DNA from 3 places in the Janthinobacterium foliorum genome. Region 1 is predicted to be linked to each of the others. Evidence: predicted binding sites of a transcription regulator. Region 1 holds the regulator's gene; each other region holds the start of a gene.
The links. Region 1 encodes LexA, which represses DNA repair genes until DNA is damaged. Its sites were predicted from a motif close to ACTGTATNNNNATACAGT; they were not measured.
Positions count from the first base shown of each region.

Region 2: a site for LexA is predicted at 2,956-2,973, ahead of ACZ92H_RS10610 (putative DNA modification/repair radical SAM protein). Genes of this name have one in related genera too.
Region 3: a site for LexA is predicted at 8,347-8,364, ahead of recA (recombinase RecA). Genes of this name have one in related genera too.

Region 1 is NZ_CDXDQE010000001.1:324,299-334,696, reverse strand. Features, by position in the region: gene folC (bifunctional tetrahydrofolate synthase/dihydrofolate synthase) at 1-627, shown strand, start outside; gene ACZ92H_RS01515 (SPOR domain-containing protein) at 652-1,626, shown strand; gene ACZ92H_RS01510 (CvpA family protein) at 1,647-2,135, shown strand; gene purF (amidophosphoribosyltransferase) at 2,175-3,698, shown strand; gene ACZ92H_RS01500 (cystathionine gamma-synthase family protein) at 3,742-4,983, shown strand; gene lexA (transcriptional repressor LexA) at 5,206-5,841, opposite strand; gene rpsF (30S ribosomal protein S6) at 6,118-6,504, shown strand; gene priB (primosomal replication protein N) at 6,525-6,824, shown strand; gene rpsR (30S ribosomal protein S18) at 6,850-7,140, shown strand; gene rplI (50S ribosomal protein L9) at 7,168-7,623, shown strand; gene ACZ92H_RS01470 (replicative DNA helicase) at 7,759-9,144, shown strand; gene ACZ92H_RS01465 (DUF47 domain-containing protein) at 9,239-9,865, shown strand; gene ACZ92H_RS01460 (inorganic phosphate transporter) at 9,905-10,398, shown strand, end outside.
Region 2 is NZ_CDXDQE010000004.1:74,985-85,382, forward strand. Features, by position in the region: gene ACZ92H_RS10605 (RHS repeat-associated core domain-containing protein) at 1-2,695, opposite strand, end outside; gene ACZ92H_RS10610 (putative DNA modification/repair radical SAM protein) at 2,989-4,221, shown strand; gene ACZ92H_RS10615 (UdgX family uracil-DNA binding protein) at 4,218-5,630, shown strand; gene ACZ92H_RS10620 (TlpA disulfide reductase family protein) at 5,808-6,242, shown strand; gene ACZ92H_RS10625 (hypothetical protein) at 6,438-6,782, opposite strand; gene ACZ92H_RS10630 (bile acid:sodium symporter family protein) at 7,074-8,087, opposite strand; gene ACZ92H_RS10635 (hypothetical protein) at 8,371-8,820, shown strand; gene ACZ92H_RS10640 (BON domain-containing protein) at 8,886-9,248, opposite strand; gene ACZ92H_RS10645 (sigma 54-interacting transcriptional regulator) at 9,516-10,398, opposite strand, start outside.
Region 3 is NZ_CDXDQE010000003.1:261,951-272,348, reverse strand. Features, by position in the region: gene ACZ92H_RS08695 (M48 family metallopeptidase) at 1-357, opposite strand, end outside; gene moaC (cyclic pyranopterin monophosphate synthase MoaC) at 584-1,090, shown strand; gene ACZ92H_RS08685 (DUF6713 family protein) at 1,091-1,471, opposite strand; gene ACZ92H_RS08680 (flagellar brake protein) at 1,634-2,356, shown strand; gene ACZ92H_RS08675 (pilin) at 2,375-2,839, opposite strand; gene sucD (succinate--CoA ligase subunit alpha) at 3,058-3,939, opposite strand; gene sucC (ADP-forming succinate--CoA ligase subunit beta) at 3,953-5,122, opposite strand; gene ACZ92H_RS08660 (DUF2889 domain-containing protein) at 5,195-5,905, opposite strand; gene recX (recombination regulator RecX) at 6,455-6,910, opposite strand; gene recA (recombinase RecA) at 7,150-8,256, opposite strand; gene ACZ92H_RS08645 (response regulator) at 8,507-9,226, shown strand; gene ACZ92H_RS08640 (sensor histidine kinase) at 9,223-10,398, shown strand, end outside.

The DNA.
Region 1 (10,398 bases):
TCGGGCGACAAGCAGCAGTGGAACTACGGCGGGCGCGAGCAGCGCCGCAATTCGCTGGCCTACCCGAGCCTGCGGGGCGCCAACCAGATCCTCAACGCGACGGCCGTGCTGGCCGCGCTGGAAGTGCTGAAGCTGAAACTGCCCGTGGGCGCGCAGGAAGTGCGCACGGGCCTGGTGACGGTGGAGCTGCCGGGCCGCTTCCAGGTCTTGCCTGGCCGCCCCAGTGTGATCCTCGACGTGGCGCACAATCCTCATGCGGCCTCGGCGCTGAACCAGAACCTGGGCAATATGGGTTTCCATCCCTACACCTACGCCGTCTTCGGTTCCATGCAGGACAAGGATATCGATGGCGTACTGGCCGCCATGTCCGAACACGTCGACCACTGGTGTCTGACGGGCCTGCCTTCGCCGCGCGCGGCCACGGCTTCAGAACTGGCCGCCAAGGTGCAGATCATGCTGGAAGACAAGCCTGACAGCAGCGAGCATACCGTGGCTATTTTCGATGATCCGGCACAAGCTTTTGCAAATGCAATGAGCCGGGCCGGTGAGAATGATAGAATTGTGGTCTTTGGTTCTTTCCTCACCGTCGCTGGCGTGATGAAGGCCCGAAAATCCTCACTTCACTGAAACGCACTCGACTGAAAATCACGCATGGGCTTGTTCTCGAAACTGTTTAAAAACAAGCAAGAATCCTCTGGCGAAGACAGCGGCTTTTATGTCCCTGGCGAAGCACAGTCGCCGACACGCAAACGCGCCGCCAACACGGCCGGTGGCGGCGGCGCTCGCCGTGGCGGCAAGGAAGCACCGGACCCGGTCTTGCCTGAAAAAAAACGCGCGCGCCGCCGCCTGGTCGGCGCCGTTGCCCTGGCACTGGGCGTGGCCGTCGGCTTGCCGATGCTGCTCGATTCCGAACCGAAGGCGCCCGTCAACGACATCGCCATCGACATCCCGTCGAAAGAAAAGGTCGCCGCCGCGCCCGCGCCTGCACCCGTGCAGGCCGTGCCGGCCCAGGCCGCATCGAATGGCCTGGACCAGTCCGAGGAAATCGTCGACGCGCCGCTGCCGCCAGCGGCCAGGCCTGCGCCCGCCCCGGCACCCGTGCTGGCCGCTGCCCAGCCGGCGCCGGTCAAGCCGGCCTATGTGGAACCGAAAGCGGAGCCAAAGCCCGAACCGAAGCCGGTCAAGGTGGAGCCGAAGCACGAAGCAAAAGCGGAGCCAAAGCATGAGGCCAAGCCGGAAGCCAAACCCGAGCCCAAGCATGAAGTAAAACCGGAAAGCAAGCCTGAACCGAAACCCGCCAAACCGGCGCAGTCTGCCGACGATGCGGCGCGCGCGCTGGCGATTCTGGAAGGCAAGCCAGTGGAGAAGCCACAAGACAAGGCCCACGATGCCGGCAGCGGCAAGTTCGTGGTGCAGGTGGCGGCACTGGCGACGCAGGACAAGGTTGACGAATTGCAGGAAAAACTGCGCGACGCAGGCATCAGGTCGTACACGCAGAAGGTGTCGAGCCCAGCCGGCGAGCGCATCCGCGTACGGGTCGGTCCGTTCGGCAGCCGCGAAGACGCGGAAAAGACGCGCGCCAAGCTGCAAAAGCTGGGCCTGGGCGGTTCGCTGGTGCCGGCGTGACGATGCAAGGCTGAGCGCGCGTGACGATCTTCGATTACCTGGTGCTGTTCGTGCTGGTGACGTCCGTGCTGATCAGCATGATGCGCGGCCTGGTCAAGGAAATACTGTCATTGGTCAGCTGGATCGTGGCCTTCGTCATTGCCAATGCGTATGGCGCCACCCTGGCGAAATTCCTGCCGGAAGCCGTGCCGGGCGAAGCCGTGCGCCTGTTGCTGGCCTTCGTGGTGCTGTTCATCGGCGTGCGTATCTTGATGGGATTGCTGTCCATGACGGTCGATGCGCTCGTCAAGGTGACGGGCCTGAGCCTGGCGGACCGCACGCTGGGCAGCCTGTTTGGCGTGGCGCGGGGCCTTGTGATCGTGCTGACCGCCGTCATCTTGTGTGGCATGACGTCCATCCCGCAGCAGCCCTTCTGGAAAAACGCGCTGCTCAGCCCGCTCGCGGAACAGGGCGCGCGCGCCATCAAGCCTTATCTGCCTGCCGCTTACGCGCAGCATGTGAAATTTTGAATTTTTTTTAAAATCAGTAGCACAGTTTAGGAGCACACCATGTGTGGCATCGTCGGCGTCGTTTCCCATCAACCTGTCAATCAATTGCTCTATGATGCATTGTTGCTCTTGCAACATCGCGGTCAGGATGCGGCAGGGATTGCGACCAATCACAGCAGTATGTTTTCCATGCACAAGGCCAATGGCCTCGTGCGTGACGTCTTCCGTACGCGTAACATGCGTTCGCTGCAAGGCACCACCGGCATCGGCCACTGTCGTTATCCGACGGCCGGCTCGTCGAGCGAAGAGGAAGCACAGCCGTTTTATGTGAATGCGCCGTTCGGCATCACCCTGGCGCACAATGGCAACCTGACCAACTGGGAACAGTTGAAGCAGGAAATGTTCAAGAACGACCGCCGCCACATCAATACCGATTCCGACTCGGAAGTGCTGCTCAACGTGCTGGCGCATGAAATCCAGGAGGCGACGACGGGCCTGAATCTGGACCCGGAAGCCATCTTCAAGGCCGTTACCGTGCTGAACCGCCGCGTCAAGGGCGGCTACGCCGCCGTGGCGCAAATCGCCGGCGTCGGCTTGCTGGCCTTCCGCGACCCGCACGGCATCCGTCCGCTGTGCCTGGGCATCAATGAAACGGAGCAGGGTCCCGAATACCTGATCGCCTCCGAATCCGTGGCCCTGGAAGGCATGGGCTTCCGCTTCGTGCGCGACATCGGCCCCGGCGAAGCCGTCTTCATCGACGCCGACAAGCAATTGCACAGCGCCCAGTGCGCCGACAATGCCAGTTTGAATCCCTGCGTCTTCGAATTCGTCTACCTGGCCCGTCCCGATTCCGTCATCGACGGCGCTTCCGTGTACGCCACGCGCCTGAAAATGGGCGAATACCTGGCTGAAAAAATCCGCACCGAACTGCCGGGCGTGCATATCGACGTGGTCATGCCGATTCCCGATTCCTCGCGTCCGGCCGCCATCCAGCTGGCCATGGCGCTGAACATCGAATACCGCGAAGGCTTCATCAAGAACCGCTACATCGGCCGTACCTTCATCATGCCGGGCCAGGCGGCGCGCAAGAAATCCGTGCGCCAGAAGCTCAACGCCATCCCGTCCGAATTCAAGGATAAAGTGGTGCTGCTGGTCGACGACTCCATCGTGCGCGGCACCACCAGCCGCGAGATCGTGCAGATGGCGCGCGAAGCGGGTGCGACGAAAGTCATCTTCGCCTCGGCCGCGCCGCCGGTGATCTATCCGAACGTGTACGGCATCGACATGCCGACGCGCGACGAACTGATCGCCTACGGCCGCACCACGGAAGAAGTGTGCCGCGAAATCACGGCCGACTACCTGGTGTACCAGGATATTGAAGCGCTGAAGCAAGCCATTGCCGACGTCAACCCGGCCCTGACCAGCTTCGAGGCATCGTGCTTCGACGGTGTGTATGTGACGGGCGACGTGTCGCAGGAATACCTGGACCGCCTGGAATATGCGCGCCACCATCCGAAGGCGGCAGCGCCCGAAGATACGCCGCGTTCTCAGTTGAACTTGAACCTGGCAACGACAGAAGCATAAGTAAGCTGCCCGGCCGATGCCGGGCATTTTTTTCTCCGCGATCATGAACGATAAAAAAAACTACGGCTTTACCACCACCATCCTGCACAACGACCGCCGCAAGGGCATCGAGCACGGTTCGCTGCACAAGCCCGTGCACACTTCCGTTGCCTTCGGTTACGCTGACGCGCGCCAGCTGGCTTCCGTATTCCAGGGCAAGGAGCCAGGCTTCCGCTATGGCCGCCAGGGCAACCCGACTGTTTCCGCATTGGAAGAGAAGGTCAACAAGATGGAAGACGGCGTGGCCACCCTGTGCTTCGCCACCGGCATGGGGGCCATCGGCGCCGTGGTGCAGTCGCTGCTGCGCGCGGGCGACCATGTCGTCTCGTCGGCATTTTTGTTCGGCAACACCAACAGCCTGTGGCAAACGGTGACGGGGCAGGGCATCGCCGTGTCCTTCGTCGATGCCACCGACGTGGCCAACGTGGCGGCCGCCATCACGCCGGCCACGCGCATCGTGTTTGTCGAAACCATCGCCAACCCGCGCACGCAGATTGCCGACCTGAAGAAAATCGGCGACTTGTGCCGCGAAAAGGGCATCCTGTACATCGTCGACAACACCATGACGACGCCCTACCTGTTCCGTCCGAAAGCCGTGGGCGCCGGCCTGGTGGTGAACGCCTTGACGAAATCCATCGGCGGCCACGGCAATGCGCTGGGCGGCAGCCTGACGGATACGGGCGTGTTCGACTGGACGCAATACCCGAACATCTTTGAAAACTACAAAAAGGCGGCGCCGGCGCAGTGGGGCATCGCGCAAATCCGCGCCAAGGCCTTGCGCGACTTTGGCGCCTCGCTGGGGCCGGAGGCGGCGCACCATATCGCCGTCGGCGCGGAAACCATGGCCTTGCGCATGGACCGCACCTGCTCGAACGCCCTGGCGCTGGCCACCATGCTGGCCGCGGACCCGCGCGTGGCCGCCGTGCACTACCCGGGCCTGGCGTCGCACCCGCAACATGCGCTGGCAAAGGAGCTGTTCCGCAGCTATGGTTCGCTGTTCAGCTTTGAGTTGAAGGATGGCATCGACTGCTTCGATTTCCTCAACCGCCTGAACCTGGCTATTCCAGCCAGCAACCTGGGCGACACGCGCACCCTGGTGATTCCCGTCGCCCACACGATCTTCTACGAGATGGGCGCCGAGCGCCGCGCCAGCATGGGCATCGCCGAGTCGCTGATCCGCGTCTCCGTGGGCATCGAGGACGAGGCCGACCTGCTGGACGATTTCAAGAGCGCGCTGGACGCATAAGCAGCCGCGCGCCATGTGAAAAGGGCCGCGACAGTCATGCTGTCGCGGCCCTTTGCTTTTCTTGTTACATGGTAATGTCGCCGTGCCTTCGGAAACCGTGGCGAGCAAGCTCGATATCGGGTTGAGTAGCGTAGCTGTACACATTCGTACGGGAGCGCCCGGCTAGCGAGCAACGGATGCCCGAGAGCGGGCTGCGCAGCAGGTTCATGAAGGCGCGCTCACTCAATGCCAGCTGCGCATGAGTCCCACGGCCAGGCCTTCGAGGGCAAACTCATCTTCCGGCGACACGGTGATGACCTTGAAGTCGGGGTTTTCCGGCAGCAGTTCGATGACGGAACCCGTCTTCTTGTAGCGCTTGACGGTGACTTCGTCGCCGATGCGGGCCACGACGATCTGGCCGTTCTTGGCGCTGTCGACCTTTTTCACGGCGAGCAAATCGCCATCCATGATGCCGGCGTCGCGCATGGACCAGCCGCGCACCTTCAGCAGGAAGTCGGGCTTGGCCGAGAACAGGGCAGGGTCGACGTTGTAGCTCGCCTCCAGGTTTTCCTGCGCCAGGATGGGCGAGCCGGCGGCCACCCGGCCGATCAGGGGCAGCGACATCAGCAGCGCCGCCGGCACCTTCGCTGGCAGCGTTTCGGCCGCCGCACCGATCAGGCGGATGCCGCGCGAGGTGCCTGGCGAAATCTCGATGGCGCCCTTGCGGGCCAGGGCCTGCAAATGCTCTTCGGCCGCATTGGCCGATTTGAAACCCAATTCATTGGCGATCTCGGCACGGGTGGGAGGAAACCCCGTATTTTCAATCGCGTCCTTGATCAGGTTCAGGATTTGTTCTTGTCGTGCTGTCAGCTTGATCATGAGCGGTGGGTGCATACTAAAATGCTGTCTATATGAACAGTCTGTATTTTTGTACAGTATCGCCCACTATGCAAGGGGATTTCGGCGATTTGCGCAAATTCTGCGCGAAATAGTCGGATGGGCCGGGAAAAGCGCCGCGGCAGCCCGTCGCGGGGACGGCATGTTGAAGGAATGATTGAAACGTTTGCAAAAGGCGGTTATAATCTTCGGCTGACCTTCCCACACCCGTCTTGACGCCGGGGTGGGCGATTATCAATCCGACCTGAAGGAGTTTGCATGCGTCATTATGAAATAGTCTTTATCGTCCATCCGGACCAAAGCGAGCAAGTGCCCGCGATGATCGAACGCTACAAAGCCAGCGTAACCACCCGCGGCGGTTCGGTTCACCGCGTGGAAGATTGGGGCCGCCGTCAAATGGCTTACTCGATCCAAAAGCTGCCTAAAGCACACTACATCTGCCTGAACATCGAATGCGACAACGAGACCCTGGTCGAGTTGGAAACTGCATTCAAATTCAATGATGCCGTGTTGCGTCACCTGACCGTTAAAATGAAGAAAGCTGAAACAGCTCCTTCGCCGATGATGAAATCGGTACAACGCGAAGACGCGGCCAAAAGCCACCGCACCGAAGCACCAGCAGCCGCTCCAGCCGCAGCCGCTTAATTTTTGACCAGGATCGTGCGCTGAACCAGCTACAAGTAACCGCCATCATTGCCGAGCGCGAAATATTGCGCTATACCCCGGCAGGGCTGCCGATTGTGAATGCAGTATTGCAGCACAGTTCGCAGCAGATGGAAGCAGGAATTGCCCGTTTGACCGAGTTTGATGTTGCCGCGCTAGCCGCTGGCGAAATCTCAGGCCGGTTCAGCCAGGCAAGCTTGGGCGGGGTGTATCAGTTCACGGGTTTCCTGGCCAGAAAAAGCCGCAACAGCAAGAGTTTGGTGTTTCACATCATTGATTTTAGTGCAGTCATTCCCGACTAGCGCATTTTAGATACAGGAGCCTGACATGGCATTCGGTAAAAAGTTCGACAAAAATAAGCTCAAGCTTAAAGAAAAACGCAAACAGCAAAACCCGTTGTTCAAACGCAAGAAGTTCTGCCGCTTCACCGCAGCTCACGTTGAGCAAGTCGACTACAAAGACGTCGACACGCTGAAAGACTTCGTCCAAGAAAACGGCAAGATCATGCCAGCACGCCTGACCGGTACCAAAGCGCACTACCAGCGCCAAGTTGACACCGCAATCAAGCGCGCTCGCTTCCTCGCGCTGCTGCCATACACCGATCTGCACCACGCTTAATCGGTCAGATATTCCTGGAGAAGAACTATGCAAATCATTCTGTTAGAAAAAGTTGTTAACGTCGGTAACCTCGGCGAAGTCGTCAAAGTCAAAGACGGTTACGCACGTAACTTCCTGATCCCGCAACGCCTGGCACGTCGTGCTACGGCAACCGCTGTGGCTGAATTCGAAGTCAAGCGCGCCGAACTGGAAAAAGCTGCTGCCGCCAAACTGGCTGCATCGCAAGCCCAGGGCGAAAAACTGAGCGGCCTGACCGTTCAAGTTGCTCAAAAAGCTGGCGTCGATGGCCGTCTGTTCGGTTCCGTCACCAACTTCGACATCGCTGAAGCGCTGACCAAGCAAGGTTTTGCTGTTGAAAAAGCACAAATCCGCATGCCTACCGGCCCGCTGAAGATCGTTGGCGAGCACAACGTTTCGGTTGCTCTGCACACCGACGTGGTCGTGGAAGTCGTTATCGCTGTCGTACCAGACGCGAACGCGTAATCGTCTGCGGGCCTGGCCCGCAAGCGCTGCCGCACTATGAAAAGCCGGGTTCGCCCGGCTTTTTTGTGGCCTTTTTTTCCTGGATTTTTCGCCCTTTTTTTTTGCCCTGACGCCGAAGCGGGTATAATTCGCGCCATGAACGCCCCCTCTGATCCGCAACTGGATTCCCTCCGTATTCCGCCGCATTCGATCGAAGCAGAACAATCCGTCATCGGTGGTCTGCTGCGCGACAATGCCGCGTATGACCGCATCGCCGACTTCATGCATGCGGAGGATTTCTATCGCTATGACCATCGCATCATCTTCGAGCAAATCGTCAAGATGGTTAACGCTTCCAAGCCAGCCGATGTCATTACTGTTTTTGAAACCCTGACCCAGCTCGGCAAGGCCGAGGATGTGGGCGGACTCGCTTACCTGAACGCCATGGCGCAAAACACGCCATCGGCCGCGAACATCCGGCGCTACGCCGAGATCGTGCGCGACCGCGGCGTGCTGCGCAAGCTCATTACCGTGGCCGACGATATCTCCGGCACGGCCTTCAGCCCGCAAGGCAAGGAAGTCAAGCAGATGCTTGACGAGGCCGAGTCGAAGATCTTCGCCATCGCCGAAGAAGGCGCGCGCGGCGCCCAGGGCTGGACCGCCATCCAGCCCCTGCTGACGCAGGTGGTCGAGCGCATCGACGAACTGTACAGCCGTGACAACCAGAGTGAAATCACGGGCGTGCCCACCGGTTTCATCGACCTCGACCGCATGACTTCCGGTCTGCAGCCGGGCGACCTGGTGATCGTCGCGGGACGTCCTTCGATGGGCAAGACGGCGTTTTCCGTCAACATCGGCGAAAACGTCGCCATCGACAGCGGCTTGCCCGTGGCCGTGTTCTCGATGGAGATGGGCGGCGCCCAGCTGGCCATGCGTATGCTCGGCTCCGTCGGACAGCTGGACCAGCACCGCCTGCGCACGGGCCGCCTGAACGACGAAGACTGGCCGCGCCTGACCAACGCGATCCAGAAGATGAACGACGCCCAGTTGTACATCGATGAAACGCCGGCGCTGAACTCGATCGAATTGCGTGCCCGTTCGCGCCGCCTGTCGCGCCAATGCGGCAAGCTGGGCCTGATCATCGTCGATTACTTGCAGCTGATGTCGGCCAATACCCCGGGCGACAACCGCGCCACGGAAATTTCCGAGATTTCGCGGGGCTTGAAAGGCCTGGCGAAAGAACTCGGTTGCCCCGTGATCGCGCTGTCCCAGCTGAACCGCTCGCTGGAACAACGCCCGAACAAGCGTCCCGTGATGTCGGACTTGCGCGAATCGGGCGCTATCGAGCAGGATGCCGACGTGATCCTGTTCATTTACCGTGACGAGGTATATAACCCCGACTCGCCCGACAAGGGGACGGCCGAAATCATCATCGGTAAACAACGTAACGGTCCAATCGGCAGCATCCGCCTCACCTTCATGGGGCAGTACACCAAATTTGGCAATTACAGTGGTGGCCTGGCGCTTTACCAAGGCGACTAACACAGCAGCACTGATATTCCATTGGCCGCCCCTTCATTAAAAGGGGCGGCTTTCTGTAGTAAATAACACGACTCAATGCTTAACGGAGAATGACATGTTTGGACGCTTGATGCCCACTGAGGGCAAGTTTTTTGAATTGTTTAACCAGCACGCGGAATTGTGCGTCAAGGGCGCGAAAGAAATGCTCGGCCTGATGACCAATTTCGATGACCTGGAAAACCGCGTGCATGCGATTGAAAGCATCGAGAAACAGGCCGACAAAGTCACCTACGCCACCGTGGAAATGCTGCACAAGACCTTCATCACGCCGATCGACCGCGATGACATCCATCAGCTGATCACGCGCCAGGACGACATCCTGGACTTGCTGGAAGATGCGGCGCAAACCGTGTCCCTGTACGACCTGAAAGCCGTCACGCCGGAAGCCAAGCGCCTGGCCGAACTGGTCCTGGCCTGCACCGAGAAAGTGCGCGACGCCGTCGCCATGCTGCACAACATGGACAACTCGCGCAAGATCGTCGCCATCTGCGAAGAGATCGACCGCCTGGAATCGGATGCCGACCACGTGATGCGCGCCGCCATGTCCAAGCTGTTCCGCGACGAGCCGGACGTGCGCAACCTGATCAAGCTGAAGGCGATCTATGAGATTCTGGAAACCGTGACGGACCGTTGCGAAGATGTGTCCAATATTATCGAAGGCATCATCGTCGAAAACGCGTAAGCGTTGGGCCTGTCCTGAACCAGAATCAGAAAAGAACATATAATGACCATACAAATCAGCATCTATGTGCTAGGCCTGTTGATCGTCCTGGCGCTGCTGTTTGACTTCATGAACGGCTTCCACGATGCCGCCAACGCGATCGCCACGGTGGTCTCGACGGGCGTATTGAAACCGCAGACCGCGGTTGCCATGGCCGCCACCTTCAACTTCGTCGCCATCTTCGTGTTTCACCAGCTGACCGTGGCCGCCACGGTGGGCAAGGGCACCATCGATCCGGCGGTGATCGACCAGTACGTGATCTTCGGCGCCCTGATGGGCGCCATCTTCTGGAACCTGTTTACCTGGTACTACGGCATTCCATCGTCGTCCTCGCACGCCCTGATCGGCGGCCTGGTGGGCGCCGCTGTCGCCAAGTCGGGCACGGGCGCGCTGGTCGCGGCCGGCCTGTGGAAAACCGTCGCCTTCATCGTCATCGCGCCCGTGCTGGGCTTTGTATTCGGCTCGATCATGATGCTCATCGTGTCATGGATCTT
Region 2 (10,398 bases), on a different contig from region 1:
TGGCAGGCTGATACAGGAAGGAATCAGCAATCACCGGCCAGGCGCCCTGGCTGGTGACAGAGGCAATGCGGCCGCTACTGTCGTAGTGGTAGTGGAGGACCAGGCCCGTCGGATAGCTCAGGCTGGACAGCCTGCCCATCTCATCATAGCTCCAGCTGGTGGTAAAGCCGGTGCCGAACATATTGTTCAGCTGTGAAGTCATCTGGCCAAACGCATTGTAGGCGTATGCCGTATAGCCTGTGGCATCGCTGAAACGCGTCAGGCGCCCCTTGCCAAAAGCGCCTTCGTCATAAAGGAAAGTTTCCGTCACGCCATTGCCGGCGCGCGAAATCAGGCGATCCAGGCTGTCCCATGCGTACTGGATGACTTTACCGTTGGCCAGCGTCTTGCTCGCCAGCCGGCCCGCGCTATCGTAGGCATAGCTGGTCGTGCCCGTGTCCGGACTCGACTGGCTAAGGACCTGTCCAAAGCCATTGTATGCATAGCGCGTTTGCAGCGGGCGCGGATCTGTTACCGCCGCCAGCATGCCGTCGGCGTCGTACTCCATTTGCGTGACGCCGCCATCGGGCGCCGTGCTCCTGAGCAGGTGGCCGGCAGCGTCATAATCATAACGGGTGGCACGTCCGGCGGCATCGGTGACGCTGGCCAGGTTGCCGTTGTGGTCATAGCGCTTGTCCAGGCGCTGGCCATGATTGCCGACCTCGGCATAGGCGCGGCCCAGGCTGTCGAATTCCGTCATCGCGCTGCGTTCCCCGACCGTAACCGCCACCGGCGCAGCGGCGCCGGCATCAGCGCTGTGCAAGGTGGAACTGCTGCGGACACTGTTACCCGCGACGTTCACGGCAATATGCGTAAATTCCCCCAGTGCATTGCCGACGTATTCGACCCGGCCGCCCGCCGTGTATTGATACTGCGTCATGCTGCCGTCCGGATAACTGATGGACCGCACCAGGTCGCCCGCATGATAGGCCAGTTGCGTCGTCCGGCTGCCGTTGAGCGTGGCCGCCAGCAGGCGCCCCATGCCATCGTAGGCATAGGTACTGGGGACGCCATTGCTGTCGGTATAGCTCGCGGGGCGGCCCATGCCGTCATGGCCTGCCCACGCTTGCTGGTGGCCAAGCGGATTCGTCATGCCGGTCAGGTTGCCGCGCGTGTCGTAGTCATAGCGCGTGACTGCCGCGCCGCCGGGCAGGCTGCGCGACACTGTCCAGCTCGACATGGTGCTGTTCGGATAAAACGCATACGTGTGCAGGAATTTCTTTTGCTTGCCGGTCTTCAGGTCGTCCCACGTTTCGCTCTCGAGTTTTCCTGACGGGGCCCACGCATGGTAGTAGGTGTAGCTGACGCGCAAGTAGGCCACGTTGCCTGCATTGCGGTATTCGGTTTTTTCAATCTCATTCCCGATCCAGCTATGCACGACCGTCTGCGCCGCGCTCGTGCCAGCCGCCGTCGTTTTGCTCAACAGGCGGCCGCCCGCATCATAGCTGTAGTCCGTCTTGTTGCCATTCCAGTCCAGCGTATAGTCGACATAGCCATTGGCGTCATACGCGGTGCTGGCGGCCGCCGCGGCGCACGTCGCCGTGCCGGCGCGGGACACCGCTGTTGGCTTCAGCTCGCCACCGATCAGGGCAAACTTGTAGGTAGTGGCTTGTTGACGCGCATCGGTCACCGTCGTTTGATTGGCGCCGTAGACAAAGGTCTCGCGCTCCTCCCCACCTTCCAGGCCGCTCTCGCTGACCCGGCCATCGGCAAAATACGCGTAGCGGCCATGGCGCTGGCCATTGATGCTGATCCCCGTCAACAGAGCGGGATTGGCCGTTTCGTAGTGATACTCGCGCACTTCCTGGCTGGCCGGCGCAGTGACCTTGGCGAGCATGCCGCTGGCATGGTATTCATAGTTCCAGTCATTGCCCGCAGGATCACGCACGCGGCTCACCTTGCCGTTGCCGCCCCAGGTAAACTGGATCAGCTGGCCACTGCTGTTGCTGACGCTGGCAAGCTGACTGGGATTGGCGCCGTACTGAAAATTGAGTTGCGCGCCGGCACCCTCCACGATCGAGACAATGGCGCCCACTTTGTTATAGGTATAGGTATTGCCATTGGCCCACAAGGTCCAGCCGGCACCGGGGGTATACACCATTTCGCCACTGCGCGCGGATTTTCCGGAAAGATACAAATAAGATTTTGCACGAGGATCCTGAGGCGAGGGGAACTCGTTCTCCCCGACGAATTGATAATTGGTCGTGCTGCCGGTGGGAGCGGTCACCGTCACGGAGCGGGGAATGCATCGTCCCGTTCCCGCGTTGCCGCAATTCGGCTCCTTCAGCCTGGGCACATCCACGCTGGACAGCCACTGTGGTCCGAACAAGGTGCCGACCGCGTGCTTGCTGCGATAGGTTCGCTTCAGCCCCAGGCCGTACAGGCCCAGGGACTGGAAATCCACCTCGGGCTTGATCTTCTCGCCGGTGGCAATGACCACCGGGTGCGCCGTCAGGGCGCCGCAGCGGTCGATATTCGTATTGGCATTCGATGGCGCGGCATCGGTATGGGCGGGACCCGGCGTGCCGGCGCCGCGCGAAGGACGGTCGTAGAAGTCGGACATGTCGCCAGGCCAGCGGCAAAAGACACCGCTCATGGCGACGCAATCTTCATAAGCCTGCCGCTCCCGCTCGGCGGTCACGGTGATCGTCGGCATGGTATAGCTGTATGAGAACGGACTCTGGAAGAAAAGGATGAGGAAGAATAAAACGTGTTTTTTCTGGAATAGGCTGAACATGGGAATGGATCGGAGTGTTTTTGGCTAAGATTTTCAAAGACTGTGAAAATCCAGCTAACATTGACATCCTAGCACTTAAATTCATTGCTTATATGTAATGTCCTTACCGTGCGAGGGGCATTCTTTTCCGCTCAAAAACGCCGCCTGGGGCAACTGGCATCTCACGGCATTCCTGCTATACTGTACAAAAACACAGTATATCGAGATGAGCCATGGAATTGACGGACAAGCTGGAAATCCTCGCCGATGCGGCGAAGTACGATGCGTCCTGCGCCAGCAGCGGCGCGCCCAAACGCGATTCCATCGGCAAGGATGGCTTTGGGGCCACCACGGGCATGGGCATTTGCCACAGCTATACGCCGGACGGGCGCTGCGTCTCGCTGCTCAAGATCTTGCTGACGAATTACTGCCTGTACGATTGCCAGTACTGCGTCAACCGCCGCAGCTCGAACGTGCCGCGCGCGCGGTTTACGGTGGCCGAAGTGGTCAAGCTGACGAGCGACTTTTACCTGCGCAACTACATCGACGGCCTGTTCCTCAGCTCCGGCATCATCCAGTCGGCCGACTACACGATGGAGCAGCTGGTGCAGGTGGCGCGCGAGTTGCGCGAGGTGCACCAGTTCCGCGGCTACATCCACCTGAAAACCATCCCCGATGCCGATCCGGCCCTGATCGCGCAGGCGGGCCGCTATGCCGACCGCCTCAGCGTCAACATCGAATTGCCCACGCAGGACAGCGTGCAGAAACTGGCGCCGGAAAAGAGCGTGCACACGATCAAGCTGGCCATGGGTTCCATCCGCCGCAAGCTCGACGAAAAGGCGGAGGAACCGAAGTCGCCCCGCTTCGCGCCCGCCGGGCAAAGCACGCAGATGATCGTCGGCGCCGATGCCAGCGACGACCAGCAAATCCTCTCGACGGCCGAGACCCTGTACGGCAGCTATAAACTCAAGCGCGTGTACTACTCGGCCTTCAGCCCGATTCCCGACAGCCCGAAAAGCGTGCCGCTGGCGCCGCCGCCGATGCTGCGCGAACACCGGCTCTACCAAGCCGACTTTTTGCTGCGCAGCTACGGCTTCCAGGCCAGCGAACTGCTGCCCGCCGCAGGCGGCAACCTGGCGCTGGACATCGATCCCAAGCTGGCCTGGGCGCTGGCGCACCGCGAACATTTTCCGCTGGACTTGAACCGCGCGGCGCAGCACATGATCGCGCGCGTGCCCGGCATCGGCCTGCGCAACGCGCAGCGCATCGTCGACCTGCGCCGTTTGCGGCAGGTGCGCTACGCCGACCTGTCGCGCCTGCGCTGCAGCATGAAGAAAATCGCCCCCTTCATCATCACGGCCGACTACTTTCCCGCGCGCGACACCACGGCATCGGAGCACCTGCGCCGCGCCATGGCGGAGGCGCCGCAGCAAATGCCTCTGTGGCCGGAGCTGCAGGCGGCATGAACGCTGTTGTCCGGCTGGCGCAGTCCTTCGACGCGTGGCGCGCGGCGGCACGCGAACTGATCGCCCGCCAGGTGCCGCCCACACGCGTGCAATGGCAGTCGCGGCCAGGCGAGGGCGACCTGTTTTCCTCCCCGCCAGAGGCGACCGATACCGGCGCCCCCATGCTGCGCCTGCCCCGCCAGCTGGTGGAGCTGCTGCAGGCCGCCGCCTGTTTCAATGTGCATGACCGCTGGGCCTTCCTGTATCAGGTGCTCTGGCGCTGGCAGCTGGGCCAGCACGACGTACTATCACCGGCCGACGCGGACGGCGCGCGCCTGCACGCCATGGCCAAGGCCGTGCGGCGCGAAGAGCACGACATGCATGCGTATGTGCGCTTCCGCGAACGCGGCGAAGCGCAAGGGGCACCGCGTTTTGTCGCCTGGTTCGAACCCACGCACGAAGTGCTGCCGCAAGTGGCGCGCCACTTTGCGCGCCGCATGGGATCGACCAGCTGGATGATCGCCACGCCCGACGCCAGCATGCTGTGGGATGGCGCCACCCTGCACGCGGGACCGGCCCTGCTGCGTGGCGCGGCCGAGATCGACGATGCGGGCGAAGCCCTGTGGCTGACCTATTACCGCAGCATCTTCAACCCGGCCCGCGTGAATGCGGATTTGCTGCACAGCCATATCCCCGCGCGCTTCTGGAAAAACCTGCCCGAAGGCGCCATCGTGCCCGCCATGGTGAGCGCCGCCGCCAACGGCGAACGCCGCACGGGCCAGACTGCCAGCGTCGGCCAGCGCGGTGGCGCCACCATGATCCCCATCACCGCCGAGCGCGCCCAGCCCGCGCGCGACCTGCCCACCACGCTGGACCAGTGCCGCCGCTGCGCGCTGTGGGAGAGCGCCACGCAAGCCGTGCCCGGCATGGGGCCGGCCCAGGCGCGCATCATGCTCGTCGGCGAGCAGCCGGGCGACCAGGAAGACCTGGCGGGCGTGCCCTTCGTGGGCCCGGCCGGCGCGGTGCTCGACCAGGCCCTGCAGGAAGCAGGCATGGCGCGCGACAGCCTGTATCTGACCAACGCCGTCAAGCATTTCAAGTGGGAACCACGCGGCAAGCGCCGCCTGCACAAGACCCCGGCCCAGCGCGAAATCCTCGCCTGCCATGGCTGGCTGGAAGAGGAAATCCAGCGCGTAAAACCGCAAGTGATCGTGGCGCTGGGCAGCACGGCGTTGAAATCGGTTTTGCAGGATGGCGCGGCGGGCATGGCGCCGCTGATCGGCACGCCCGTGCAGCATGAGGGCCGCTGGCTGGTCGCCGTGTACCACCCGTCATACGTGCTGCGCGCGCCCGATGCGGCGAGCCGGCGGCAGGCTTACAAGGTGATTGTCGAGGGCTTGAGGCGGGCGCAGGCGTTGCTGAAAGGCTAGCCAGAAGCAACGACATCGCTTGCTGACGGCGCCTGCGTGACAATGTGTGTGTATCGAGCCTGGCCAGCTTGCTATGCTCGCTCCTCACTTCACTTCGCGCAAGGCATATGCCCCTGCGCCGGCTGTTGACCTTTCTGCTGTTTGCCTGCACCGTCCACGGCGCCAGCATCCGACGACATGGCCCCCGACTACCTGGGCAAGACTCTGGAGGGCAAGGAACTGGCCGTCAGCCACTATCGGGGCAAGGTGCTGGTGGTGTCATTCTGGGCCACCTGGTGTCCGTATTGTTTGAAGGAGCTGCCCATTCTCGAAGGCATCCAGCAGACGGCAGGCACGGACAAGGTACAAGTCATCGCCATCAACACGGAAGAGCGCGATGTCTTCCGCAAGGTCAGCCGCGCGCTCAGCAAGCTGACGCTCGGCATGTCCTATGATCCGGGCAAGAAAAGCGCAACCTTGTATGGCGTCCAGGGCATCCCGCATCTGCTCATCATCGGCCGCGACGGCCGCATCCGGAATGTGTACCGCGGCTACGACGAGTCATCGCGCGATGGCATCGTGGAGAGTTTGAATGTGGCCATCAATATGCCGGTGGAGGCCGTCGATAACTGAGGATGCTGCAGAAAAGGTTGGTGGGCAAGCGCGCAGGCATATGGGCACCCGCGCTGGCGTACAAGGCGATCGCCGACACCAAAGCCAGGCGCCATTTAGCAAGTGCGTTGTGCCCCGCATGCGGCAGAAAATGACCATGACCATATTGTTCAATAACAATATTCAGCCAGCAAAAAAAACTTCTTGCTTTGCCTCTCATAACGAGAGCAGTTTCCACCAGATCACGCCCCATCCTATGCCGGCGATAAGGAAAAAAGCAGCATGCTTGCGCAATCCGAGCCACACCAGCGTGCCAAGAAGGGCATACAAACCCGCATTGGCGGCCATCGAAAACACAAAAATTCCCGGTGCCGACTGAGGGTTAGCCGCTGCCAACATCATGACACACGTCGGCCATAGCAGCAGCTGCAGCTTGAACACCATGAGCTGCATATCGAAATATGGACTGTAATCAAGAAAATGCCATACGAGCCGAGAAAGCAATGGAATGATCGATCCACCCAAGGAAAAAATGGCGATGATTCTTGCAAATGACCTCATGAACACGTCCCGGATTAGCATTGCAATTTATCAAGCAACTCTTTTCGCACAGCAAACCCGGACTTGGCACTCTCATCGTTCATGTGCATCTTCCTGGCGATCTCCAACCTTGAATATTGCATGTCGGCCCGATACATTACAACACAAAAAATGCTTGAAAAGTAACTGCCTTATCGAACTGAATGTCCCGAAGTGTTTCTCCCACGGTCTGGCGTGCCTATCCAAGGCTTCGCCCTGCGCACAGGCAAAAAAATACCGCGCCAGGCGCGGTATGGGAAGCGGAGCCGTCGCTCAGGATGTCGAGACGGGCACTTCCTGCCCCTCATCCCGGCGCGCATAGCGCTGCGCGATCACGGCGCAGATCATCAGCTGGATCTGGTGGAACAGCATCAGCGGCAGGATCACCATGCCCAGCGAGTGGGTGGCAAACAGCACCTTGGCCATGGGCACGCCGCTGGCCAGGCTTTTCTTCGAGCCGCAGAAAACGATGGCGATCTCGTCCTCCTTGGAAAAGCCCAGGCGGCGGCTGATGAATGTCATCAGGCCCAGCACGAGCGCCAGCAGCAGGATGCTGAACACGCCCAGCGCCACCAGGGTTTCCACGGAAATCGTGTGCCACAGGCCTTCGCTGACGGCTTCGCTGAAGGCCGTGTAGACCACCAGCAAAATGGAACCCTGGTCGACGAATTTCAGCATGGCCTTGTGGCGGTCCACCCAGCGGCCGATCCAGCGGCGCAGGAACTGGCCGGCGAGGAAAGGCAGCAGCAACTGCATGACGATGGAGAGCACGGCATCGACCGAGGACTTGCTTTCCGCGCCTTTCGCCACCAGCAAGCCGACGAGAATCGGCGCGAGGAAGATGCCGATGAAATTCGAGGCCGAAGCGCTGCAGATGGCAGCGGGCACATTGCCGCGCGCCATGGCCGTCAAGGCGATCGACGATTGCACGGTCGAGGGCAGGGCGCACAGGAACAGGATGCCCACGTACAGTTCGGGCGTGAGGAAGGTCAGCGCCAGCGGGCGCAGGGCCAGGCCCAGCAGTGGAAACAGGACGAAGGTGCTGGCCAGTACCAGCAGGTGCAAGCGCCAGTGCATGATGCCGGCCACCACGGCTTCGCGCGACAGCTTGGCGCCATGCAGGAAGAACAGGGCACCGATGGCGATGGTGGTGATATTGCCGAAGACCACGGCCGTCTGGCCCGTGCAGGGCAGGAAGCTGGCCAATGCCACGGTTACGAGCAGGGCGATGGTGAAATTATCGGGTTTCAGATTGCGCAACAAGGTGGCGGGAGAGAAAGAAGACATGCGGTAGCCTGGTAACGGCGCAGCCTTGCAACGCTGTGCCTGAGATGACAAACAGCGCCGGGAGCGGCGCCAGTGCAGGCTATTCTACCGTTGAACTCGATTCATCATCGCTAAAAATCATTGTGTGGAATGAAAGAGGCTTTACTGTCCGCATTATTCGCGCTTCCAGAAATTCATCTAAAAAGAAACAAAATTTCCACAATTAAAATATTTTCATAGATAAATAAACAATGCCAATTTACACTAGTTTGTTCCAAAAATTACAACTACATCTAGGGTCCATATGCATAAGTTATCTATTGTTTTAGCTTCACTGGCATTAACTGGCTGCGCCTCCGTCTCGGGCGAAAAATTTCAGCCTGTTTCCATCCAGACCATCCATGAGAGCAAGGAAGTGTCGGGTATTGGCTGCAATCTCAGTAACGATGCAGGAAACTGGTTCGTTGTCAGCCCTGGCAGCGTTATGGTGCACAAGAGCACCGGCGACATGATCGTCGACTGCAAGAAGGGCAATCTCTCTGGCAATTCGACTCTGGTATCGAAGTCGAATGGCGCCGTATGGGGCAATATTCTGCTGGGCGGCGGCATCGGCTACATTGTCGACCGGAACACAGGCGCGGGATTTGATTATCCCAATACGACGACAATCCAGATGCGGGACATCGCCACAGCTCCAGCTCCGGTGCCAGCGCTGCCTCCGCAAGCAGCTGTAGAAACCGTCAAGACCAACTGAAGCAGGCAAAAAAATGCCCTGTCCGCAGACAGGGCAACCCGGAGTAAAGTACAGCGCGAGGGCAATTAGCCGGCGGCTTTGACTTTCAGTTCGTTCTTGATTTCTTTCACGCCGCTCACGGAAGCGACGATCTGCACGACGCGGTCACCCGCTTCGGCGCTCGGCACGTCGCCCGACAGGACCACGACGCCTTGCTGGGTTGCTACCTTGACTGGCAGGGCAGCGGCTTGCGCATCGGCGCTCAGGGCGGCCTTGGCCGAGGAAGTGATGGTTTCATCAGGGACGGCTGCGGCAGCGTTGGCGGCCACGACGGTGTCAGCAGGAGCTTGTGCTTTTGGTGCGGAGTCAGCTGCATGCGAAGCGGTGATCGAGGCGCCCGACAGAACGATAGCGGCAACCAGGGTATTGAACAGTTTCGATGTTTGCATGGTAGTTCCTCTCAATGAAGTTAAAAGCTTCTTACTTGGTTAAAGCAACACTTTGGAGCGTCACATCTACCCATACAGCAAGCACCGTGCCAGCTTTTAATTTTCATTTAAAATCAACGACTTATATTCACTCCCGATTTTTTCCGCACTTTTTCCGGCAATCCGCCCCGGAAAACCGGGCTTTTTGTCGCCTGACAGCGACAAGGTATGGCAACAATATCAATGTTTTAAAATAAGTCGTTGATTCATAAGACTTTATTTTTGTCGCTATTCAGCGACAGGGTCGCTGTCGGCCCGGAACAGGGCCGGCGTCAGCTCGTATTTCTGCAATAGACGGTAGAACTCCGTGCGGTTGCGGTCGGCCAGGCGGGCCGCGTCGGCAACGTTGCCGTCCGTCAGGCGCAGCAATTGAATCAGGTAGTCGCGCTCGAAGCGCTGCTTGGCTTCGTTGTAGCTGAGCGCTTCCAGCGACGGCACGCGCAGCGCCCGCTGCACCAGGCTCAAGGGCACCAGCGGCGCCGTGGCCAGCGCGCACACTTGCTCGACGACATTGACCAGCTGGCGCACATTGCCGGGCCATGGCGCGGCCACCAATGCCGTGAGGGCATCGGGGGCGAAGCCGTTCAGGGGCTTCTGGTACTTGGCCGCCAGTTTCTGCAGGAAATGGTTGGCCAGCAAGGCAATGTCTTCGCGGCGCTCGGCCAGCGGCGGCAGGGTCAAGGTGACGACGTTGAGGCGGTAATACAGGTCTTCGCGGAATTGCCCTTCCGTCATGGCCACATCGAGGTCGCGGTGCGTGGCCGACAGCAGCCGCACGTCCACCGGGCGCGTCTGGTCGGCGCCGACGGGGCGCACGGCCCGTTCCTGCAGCACCCTCAGCAGTTTCACCTGCAGCGGCAGCGGCATGTCGCCGATCTCATCCAAAAACAGGGTGCCGCCATCGGCCGCCTGGAACAAGCCTTCGCGGTTGCCCACGGCGCCCGTAAATGAGCCCTTCACGTGGCCGAACAGTTCCGATTCCAGCAGCTGCTCGGGAATGGCGCCGCAGTTGACGGCGATAAACGGCGCCTTGGCGCGGCGGCTGGCGTTGTGCAGGGCGCGCGCCAGCAATTCCTTGCCCGTGCCGCTGGGGCCGCGGATCAAAATGCTG
Region 3 (10,398 bases), on a different contig from region 1:
GCCACCAGGCAAGGCGAACGCGTTCAATTGCGGATCGCGCACGGCAAAGAAGAAATAATCGTAATTCGTTTCACCGCGCACGCTGGGCCGCGCCGCCACGAGGGCGTTGCCAAAGGTATTCAGGTATTCCAGCAGCGGCGCGTCATCGAGGTAATCGCGGTCGCCGCGGATGCCGCGCATGATTTCCTCGCCGATCTTGCGCTCCATCGCGGGCGACAGGTCTTCGCGCGAGGTATCGCCCAGGTTCGGCAAGTTCGGCGCCGGCGGCACGGGCAGCTGCGTCCACGTGCTGGCCGGCTTGGCTGGCGCGCCGGCGGCGGGCGCCGAAGTATAGGTTTGTGCAAACGCAAGCGGCATGGCCAGCGACAAGGCGGCAAGCAGGGGGGCACGCCATGGCCGGCGCCTCAATGGCGAAGCCGCAGTGGCGTTTGGCAACAGGTTCTGGAGGGAAGTTTTTGCATTCACGGGTGCTATCATACCTTGTTAGCGGCGCCCTTTCTCACGCGACAGGCAGGCAATATGCTTGTGTCAAGCGTGGATAAGCCAGCGTGCCGCCCCCACGATTCCGACCTGATTTGACACCATGACAACTGCAGACCAACACGCCCCCGCCGGGGAATTGACCCATTTCGATGCCACGGGCCAAGCCCATATGGTCGACGTGGGCAACAAGGAAGATACGCGCCGCAGCGCCGTGGCCGCCGGCACCATCCGCATGCAGCCCGCCACCCTGGCCCTGATCATTTCCGGCAATGCAAAAAAAGGCGACGTGCTGGGCATCGCCCGCATCGCCGCCATCATGGGCGCCAAGCGCACCAGCGACCTGATCCCCCTGTGCCACCCGCTGGCACTCACGCGCGTCACCGTCGATTTTGAAGTGGATGCAGCGGCCAGCAGCGTGCACTGCCGCGCCCAGGTCGATACCACGGGCAAGACGGGCGTGGAAATGGAAGCGCTCACCTCCGTGCAGATCGGCTTGCTGACGATCTACGACATGTGCAAGGCCGTCGACCGGGGCATGGTCATGACGAATGTGCGCGTGCTGGAAAAGCATGGCGGCAAGTCCGGGGACTGGCACGCCGACATCTAATTAACCAGGCTGGCGCGCCAGCTGGCCCTGGGCGCGACGCAAGTCGCGCAGCAGCCAGGTACCGCATCCCAGGCACAGCGCGATGACGGCCACCGACAGGGGCAAGTGGAATTGCTCCAGCCCTGCCAGCGCGAAGCCCGCGTGGATCAAGCAGGTACCCACGCCCAGCGCGGCGCACACGCCCGCGTAAAACGGCGCCCGCTGGGTACCCAGCAGTACATGCCGGTAGCCCGCGAGCACCACGGCAATGGCCGCCAGGTTGAATACCAGGAAACCCTGGATGCCGCCCGGCACATGGAACATTTCCCACTCATGCCAGTAGGCAGCGTCGATTTGATGCACGATCAGGAACAACATGGTCCAGAAGTAGCTGCGCGTCATAACATTTACGTTCGTGAATATTGACGCAATTGTAAAGCGCGCAACGCCCGCCGGCACGCCGCACTGCATTTTTTACTGCCAATCGCCATTTTATTGATGTAAATGCTTTTTCATCAAGAATTCATGCATACTGCGATTCGACGACATTGAGATGAGCATCGCATGACAAGCAACAAATCCATCGCGGAAACCAAGCTCCAGGACTTCGAATTCGAAGCCATGAATCTGCAGGTGGGTGGGCGCATCCAGTTCATCACGCACCGCACCATCAAACCCGTCCAGCATTTCTCGACCGTGATCGGCTATGTGAAGGATGAGTATCTGATCGTCAAGATCCCCATGGAAAATGGCGCCGCCGTCATGCTCAACGAAGGCGACAAGCTGACCATCCGCGTGTTTTCCGGCGTCACCGTGTGCTCGTTTTCCTGCAGCGTGCTGCGCATCTTTGGCCGGCCCCTGCATTATGTCCACCTGAGCTTTCCCGATGCCATCCAGGGCACCAGCCTGCGCACGGCCATGCGCGTGAAAGTCGAGATTCCGGCACAGCTCAGCTACCGCGACGTGGCGGCCGTGCCCGTGTTCATCGTCAACCTCAGCGTATCCGGCGCGCTGATCGAATCACCCAGCATGCTGACGCCCGACGACGAGGGCGTGGCGCTCAGCTTTACCCTGCTGGTACAGCCGAACAAGCACCAGATGCGCGTCAATACGCGCGCGCGCATCCAGAACGTCAGCGTGGGCAAGCCGTCGAATGGCCATGCCGCGGAGGTGGCGGAAATCCACACCTATGGCGTGCAATTCATCGACCTGGAACCGACCCACTACACCTTGCTGCAAAACCTCACCTATGAAGCGCTGATCGCGGACCGGCAAAAAATCGTCTGAAGGACGGACCGGGCGCGCTCACAGGGTCGCGGCCGGCGCTGGCGGATTATTCCTGGTGATCGCTTCCTTCGCCGCCAGATTCGTCACGGTGGTGGTGTTGAACCAGGTCAGGCTGCTGCTGCCAGGCTTCATCGTCATGGTCACGCTTTGCCCGCCTATGCCCGTGCCCAGGTCGGCGGCGAGGGTCAAGACGATGTTGCCCTTGTCCACGTTGGCGCTGGCCACTTCGCGCGTGGCACTGAACACGGGAATGGCGCTGGGGGCGCTTTCCGTGGGCGTGCTGCAAGCGGCCGCCTCGCCGCCATTTTCCTGCACGCACAAAGCCACGGCCGTCTTCAGCGGCGCGGCAGCCGCCAGCACGTTGCTGACCTTGGCCCGCATCGTGTAGTCGCCGTACTGGGGAATGGCCACGGCCGCCAGGATGCCGGCGATGGCCACGACAATCATCAGTTCTATCAGGGTAAATCCACGTTGGCCGCGCATCGCATCCTCCCATGGTGGCGTTGATCACGCCATGCACGGTGCAAGCGCCGTGCCAGCATGGCTCACGGGCGACGATGCTCCAAGAGGCAAGAAAAGTGACGCGATTCGGTCGTCATGAGCAGGTTTTGTCGCTTCCCGGCGCCAGAGTGCGCATTTCCAGCGCGCATGAAAAAAGGAGCCGAAGCTCCTTTTTTGTACCGCAACAAGTCAGGCTGAAATTACAGCATGGCTTTCAGCAGACGCGCCATTTCCGACGGGTTTTTGGTCACGGTGATGCCGCAGGCTTCCATGATTTCCAGCTTGGCTTGTGCCGTATCGGCACCGCCCGAGATCAGCGCGCCGGCGTGGCCCATGCGCTTGCCTGGAGGAGCGGTGACGCCAGCGATGAAGCCAACGACCGGTTTTTTCATGTTGTCCTTGATCCAATAAGCCGCGTTGGCTTCGTCTGGACCACCGATTTCGCCGATCATGATGACCGCGTCGGTATCCGGATCGTCATTGAACATCTTCATGATGTCGATGTGCTTCAGACCGTTGATCGGGTCGCCGCCGATGCCGACTGCCGACGATTGGCCCAGGCCCAGTGCGGTCAGCTGACCTACTGCTTCATAGGTCAGGGTGCCCGAACGCGATACCACGCCGATGCGGCCCTTTTTATGGATGTGGCCTGGCATGATGCCGATCTTGATTTCGTCTGGCGTGATCAAGCCTGGGCAGTTAGGGCCCAGCAGCAAGGTTTTGCTGTTGGCTTTGGCCATGCGGTCTTTCAGGACCATCATGTCACGGACAGGAATGCCTTCGGTGATGCAAATGGCCAGATCCATTTCAGCTTCCACGGCTTCCCAGATCGCCGCTGCCGCGCCTGCTGGCGGGACGTAGATCACGGACACGTTGGCGCCGGTTTCTTTTTTCGCTTCGGTCACGTTAGCGAAAATTGGAATGCCTTCGAAATCTTCGCCGGCTTTCTTCGGGTTCACGCCTGCCACGAAGGCAGCTTTGCCGTTCGCGTAGTCGCGGCAACCGCGGGTGTGGAATTGGCCGGTCTTGCCGGTAATCCCTTGGGTGACAACTTTGGTATCTTTATTGATCAGAATGGACATGTTGATTCCTTAATTAAGCTTGACCGGCAGCAGCGGCAACGACGCTCTTGGCTGCATCTTCCATGGTGTCGGCTGCGATGATAGGCAGACCGGAATCGGCCAGCATCTTTTTGCCCAGGTCTTCGTTGGTGCCCTTCATGCGGACCACCAGCGGTACGTTCAGCGAGACGGCCTTGACCGCGGCGATGACGCCTTCGGCGATCACGTCGCAACGCATGATGCCGCCGAAAATGTTCACCAGGATGGCTTTCAGGCCTGGGTTTTTCAGCATGATCTTGAACGCTTCGGTTACTTTTTCTGCCGTGGCGCCGCCGCCGACGTCCAGGAAGTTGGCTGGCTCGCCGCCGAACAGCTTGATGGTGTCCATGGTAGCCATGGCCAGGCCGGCACCGTTCACCAGGCAGCCGATGTTGCCGTCGAGCGAGATGTAGGCCAGGTCGAATTTCGACGCTTCGATTTCAGCCGGATCTTCTTCGTCCAGGTCGCGCAGGGCGACGATTTCCGGGTGACGGAACAGGGCATTCGGGTCGAAGTTGAACTTGGCGTCCAGGGCGATGACCTTGCCGCTGCCCGTGACGATCAGCGGATTGATCTCGGCCAGCGAGCAGTCGGTTTCCCAGTACGCTTTGTACAGGCCTTGCAGGTTGACGCGGGCATCGGCGATGGAACCGGCAGGCACGCCGATCTTGGTCGCGATGTCGTCTGCCTGGGCATCGGTCAGGCCTACGCCCGGATCGATGGTCACGTGGTGGATCTTCTCAGGGTGGCTCTCGGCCACTTCTTCGATGTCCATGCCGCCTTCGGACGACGCCATCAGGACGATTTTCTGGGTAACGCGGTCGGTGACCAGCGAAACGTACAGTTCCTGCTTGATGTCGGCGCCTTCTTCCACCAGCAGGCGGTTGACTTTCTGGCCTTCGGCGCTGGTCTGGTGCGTGATCAGCTGCATGCCCATGATCTGGTCAGCGTATTCCTTGACCTGTTCAATCGATTTTGCCACTTTCACGCCGCCGCCCTTGCCGCGGCCACCTGCGTGGATCTGCGCCTTGACGACCCATACCGGACCGCCCAGGGTTTCCGCAGCCTTGACGGCTTCGTCGACGGACATGCACGGAATACCGCGTGGTACCGTCACTCCGTGCTGCCGGAGGATTTCTTTGGCTTGATACTCATGGATTTTCATGCTGGCTTCCCTTCTGATACTGATTTGTAAAAATACGGTTAGTGGTGCAAAAAAAACAGGAAAGCGCCGGGATCACGCTTTGGCTACCCAGCGCGGGTAATACTGTGCAACCGCCCCGCCATCGGTGCGCAGGGCATGACATTTGTCGAGTTGAAACGGCTTTTCATGCGGCAAATCAGCATTCTCACCGTCGCGGGTCGACCAGACATCGCCGGCAAATGCCTGAACCGTCGCAGTCGGCAAGACTTGCGCCAGTTCGGTCAAATGGGTACAGCCGGCGATTCCCGCCAGGCGCTGTTTCAAGTCGCGGCGGAAATTCTTCAATAAATTCAGACCGATCAGCGCCCTGTAAGCGGGGCCGATGGTATCGCAAAAACCGGGATAGGGCACGGAATCGGAGACAGCTTCGGCCTCGACGATAGTCAGTTCGTGATCGACGGTAATGCGTAAATGGAGGTCATGCAGAGGAGTGCCGGCGGGACGGGGGCCGGAGGCCAGCATCGCGTCGTAGCTTTTGAGGTCGGTAATGCGCGCGTCAATATCCCACAGGCCGTCGTCGCGCACATACGCTTGGACGTCAATAACGCGGGAGTGCCGGAGGGCGCGCCGGGATACGGGAGTTGACAGGGGCATAAGACCGATGCCGCTTGCGCGGCCAAAATTTAGTAAGCAGCCATGTGCATAAAGCACGCCGTTCGCAGCTTCTACGAACAGCAACCGCACCTGCGGCGCCGCAAAAACCCTAAAAGTGTAGCACACTGAGCGCCGGTTGCGCCGCAACATAATTTTTCATTGCTTGGATAAATGCATTTCAAAGCATAAAAAAACAGCATGGAAATTTCCGTTGTTATCACCAACGGTGATGATAGATATGGCCTGCCATCGCGGCGGCGCCCGTCAAATGACGGGGCATCTCCGGCGGACCGCTGCGCTGGCAGGTCTGGCCGCACGCAGCGCAACATTGCGCACGCCGCTTGACGCCCGGATGAGAAGGATTGGCGGGATTGCGAGGAATGCAAGACTCCGCGGCACGCTGCAATTATCTGCGAGATACCGCTGCGCCAGAATTTGTTGCAGAAGGTATACAGCCGGACAGCGGCAAGCGGCGGAGGAACGTCCATCCCCGCCGCGGCGGCCTTCAGGATGGTCAGCTGCCGGAGCAGGCACGACCACACCGGACAAAAGCATCATGCGCGGAAGAGTGGTGGCAAAAAAGCGCAACCGTACGGAAGATACGGGGCGCCGAGCTACGGGGGCGCCGAACGGGCAAGCATCGCAAGCCGCCTATCCACCCCGACGCGCGGCAGGCTTTAACCCGTGTACCCGTAGTACTTAATCGTCTTCCGGTTCCAGGCCCTTCAAGGCCACCTGTACGGCACGCTGGGAAAAACCGCGCTGCATGAGGAAGCGCATCTGCTTGCTGCGCTGCTCGGCATCCTGCGCCACTTGCCCGAACTTGCGGCGCCATACCTCACAGGCGCGGGCAATTTCGCCTTCGGCCAGGCCCGCCTTGAGTTCCTGCAGCGCTTCGCCGCCGATGCCATGGCTTTGCAATTCAGCCATGATGCGGCTGTTGCCGAAGCGCGCCGAGCGGCGGTGGATCAAGGACTCGGAAAAACGTTCCTGCGACAGCCAGTTGGCCTGCTCCAGGCTGTCGAGCAAGGCTTCCACGTCATCGCCTTCCTGGGCATGCCGCTGCAGCTTGCGCCGCAATTCCATGCGACTATGTTCGCGCATCGACAGGAAGCGCAGCGCCCTGCCCTTCAGGCTCAGTTGTACCGCTGCCATCATTCCACCCTATCATTCATCACATTCAAAAAATACTTAGCGCCAAAAGACAAATGCCGCCTGGCGCACTGGCGCGAGACGGCATTCATTGTAGATCTTTATGCGGCAAGCCACGGCACCAGCGGTCACGGTCCGCCGCAGGCAAGACCAGCCGCGACTGGCCATGCCAGCGCAGCCGACCGGTGCTTACTTCGGTGCTTACTTCGCCGTTGACGATGCTTACTTCGCTGTTTACTTTCCTACTCGGCCGCCTTGGCTTCCGCCGCCTTGGCTGCCTTGTCGGCGGCCTTGTCCGCTTTTTCCGGCTTTTCAGCGGCCAGTGGCGGCAGTTCGCGCACGCCCAGCGAAGCGCGGACCTTGTTTTCGATCTCGCGGGCCAAGGCTGGACGCTCTTGCAGGAAGGCGCGGGCGTTGTCCTTGCCCTGGCCGATGCGTTCGCCGTTGTAGCTATACCACGAACCGGATTTTTCCACGATCTTGGCATCCGAACCCAGGTCCAGGATTTCGCCTTCGCGCGAGGTGCCGGCGCCGTACAGGATGTCGAAGTGCGCTTCCTTGAACGGCGGCGCGATCTTGTTCTTGACGACCTTGACCTTGGTTTCGTTGCCGATCACTTCATCGCCCGATTTGATCGAGCCGGTGCGACGGATATCCAGGCGCACGGAAGCGTAGAATTTCAGCGCATTGCCGCCCGTGGTGGTTTCCGGGCTGCCGAACATCACGCCGATCTTCATGCGGATCTGGTTAATGAAGATGACCAGGGTATTCGTGCGGTTGATGGAACCGGTCAGCTTGCGCAGCGCTTGCGACATCAGACGCGCTTGCAGGCCTGGCAGGGAATCGCCCATGTCGCCTTCGATCTCGGCGCGTGGCGTCAGTGCGGCCACGGAGTCGATGACGACCAGGTCGACGCTGCCCGAACGCACGAGGGCGTCGCAGATCTCCAGCGCCTGCTCGCCCGTATCCGGTTGCGAGATCAGCAGTTCATGCAGGTTGACGCCCAGCTTTTGCGCGTAGCCGACGTCGAGCGCATGCTCGGCATCGATAAAGGCGCAAGTGCCGCCCAGTTTTTGCATTTCGGCGATGGTTTGCAGGGTCAGGGTGGTTTTACCCGATGATTCAGGACCGTAGATTTCCACCACGCGGCCGCGCGGCAAGCCGCCGACGCCCAGCGCGATATCCAGGCCGAGCGAACCGGTCGACACGACTTGCACTTCTTCGATCGGTGCGCTGGCATCCATGCGCATGACCGAACCTTTGCCAAACTGCTTCTCGATCTGCGCCAGTGCGGCGGCGAGCGCCTTGGCTTTTTCCGATGCGGGTACTACAGCTTTTTTATCGTCCATATGTTCTTTCAGCCGTTCTACAGTTGCGGATTCACCGGAATCCTGCAGCCTGCGATAGCGCCAGTGGGTTAAATTCTTTACACAGACAGTACTGTATAAAAAAACAGTGATCAATGCAAGCGGAACGTGGATTTGTTTTGAAACAGATCAATACAGCCCTTGTTTTTCACAAAAACTCGCCACCTTGCGGAAAATGAAACACAATATAGACTTCTGATGTCCCGATGTTGCAAGCATAGGAAGCCTCACCATGCGTATTTTACTTGCCGAAGATGACAGCGTCCTGGCCGATGGATTGACCCGTTCGCTGCGCCAGTCCGGCTATGCCATCGACTACGTCAAGAATGGCCAGGAAGCCGATACGGCCCTGTCCACCCAGGAATTCGACTTGCTGATCCTCGACCTGGGCTTGCCAAAAATGTCCGGCCTGGAAGTATTGCGCCGCCTGCGCGCCCGCGCCTCCCTGCTGCCCGTGCTGATCCTGACGGCCGCCGATTCCATCGAACAGCGCGTCAATGGACTCGACCTGGGCGCCGATGATTATATGGCCAAGCCGTTCGCCCTGTCGGAACTGGAGGCAAGAGTGCGCGCCCTGACGCGCCGCGGCGCGGGCGGCGGCGCCACCATCATCAAGCACGGTCCGCTCAGCTATGACCAGGTGGGCCGCAGCGCCTACATCAACGACCAGATGCTCGACCTGTCGGCGCGCGAGCTGGGTCTGCTGGAAATCCTGCTGGGCCGCACGGGCCGTCTCGTTTCGAAAGAGCAACTGGTCGATCACCTGTGCGAATGGGGCGAGGAAGTGTCCAACAACGCCATCGAAGTATATGTGCACCGCCTGCGCAAGAAGATCGAAGTGGGCGGCGTGCGCATCGCCACCGTGCGCGGCCTCGGTTACTGCCTGGAAAAATATTCGGAAGCGCGCCTGCACGCCGAAGCGGCCGACGCCACGGCTCCCGCCAGCAAGTGAAGGCACGCGAGGCGCCACCGGACGAGGCCGTCGACGACGACTGGTTCGAGCCGCCCACGACGGAACAGGACGACACCATCGAGCACTCGCTGTTTGGCGAAATCCTCGACTGGATGCTGGCGCCCCTGCTGCTGCTGTGGCCGATGAGCATCGCCATCACTTACCTGGTGGCCAAGAGCATCGCCAATCAACCCTTCGACCATGCGCTGGAAGACAGCGTCACCGTGCTGACGCAGCAAGTCAAGCAGGCCGATGGCGAGCTGCTGCACCGCGTGCCGGAAAAGAACAGCAGCAACAAGGGCCGCGACTTCCTGCGCGGCGACGATATCGATACGCTGTATTACCTGGTGGTGGGCGCGCGCGGCGAGTATCTCGACGGCGACCGCGACTTGCCGCCGCCGCAAGATCCCGACAAGTACCGCAGCGGCACGGTGCTGTTCCGCAACGACACCATCCACGGCACGCCCGTGCGCGTGGCGTTTACGTATCTCGACATGCCGGCCAGCACGGAAGAGGAACCGCGCCGCGCTCTGGTGCAGGTGGCGGAAACGCTGGAAAAGCGCGCGCAGCTGGCCAATGAAATCATCAAGGGCGTGATTCTGCCGCAGTTTATTATCCTGCCCGTGATCCTGGCCCTGGTCTGGTTCGCCCTGGCGCGCGGCCTGTCGCCGCTGGCGCAGCTGCAGGAACGCATCCGCGCGCGGCCGCCCGACGATTTGAGCCCCATCGAGTCGGGCCAGGTCCCCGAGGAAATCACGCCGCTGGTCGGTTCGCTCAACGAGATGCTGGCGCGGCTGTCGCTGTCGATCGACATGCAGAAGCGCTTCATCGCCGATGCGGCGCACCAGATGAAGACGCCGCTGGCCGGCATGCGCATGCAGTCGGAGCTGGCCTTGCGCCAGACCGACCACGACGAGATCCACCGTTCGCTGCTGCAGCTGGCGAAAAGTTCGGAAGCGGCCACGCGCCTGGTGAACCAGCTGCTGGCCCTGGCGCGCGCGGAAAACCAGCCGCAGGCAGGCACCGCCTTCGAACCCATCGAGCTGAGCGAGCTGGCGCGTGGCGTGGTGCAGGACTGGGTGCAAGCTTCGTTCGCCCAGCATATCGACCTGGGCTTCGAGCAGCCCGCGTATGCGCTCATGATTTCCGGCAATGCCATCATGCTGCGCGAA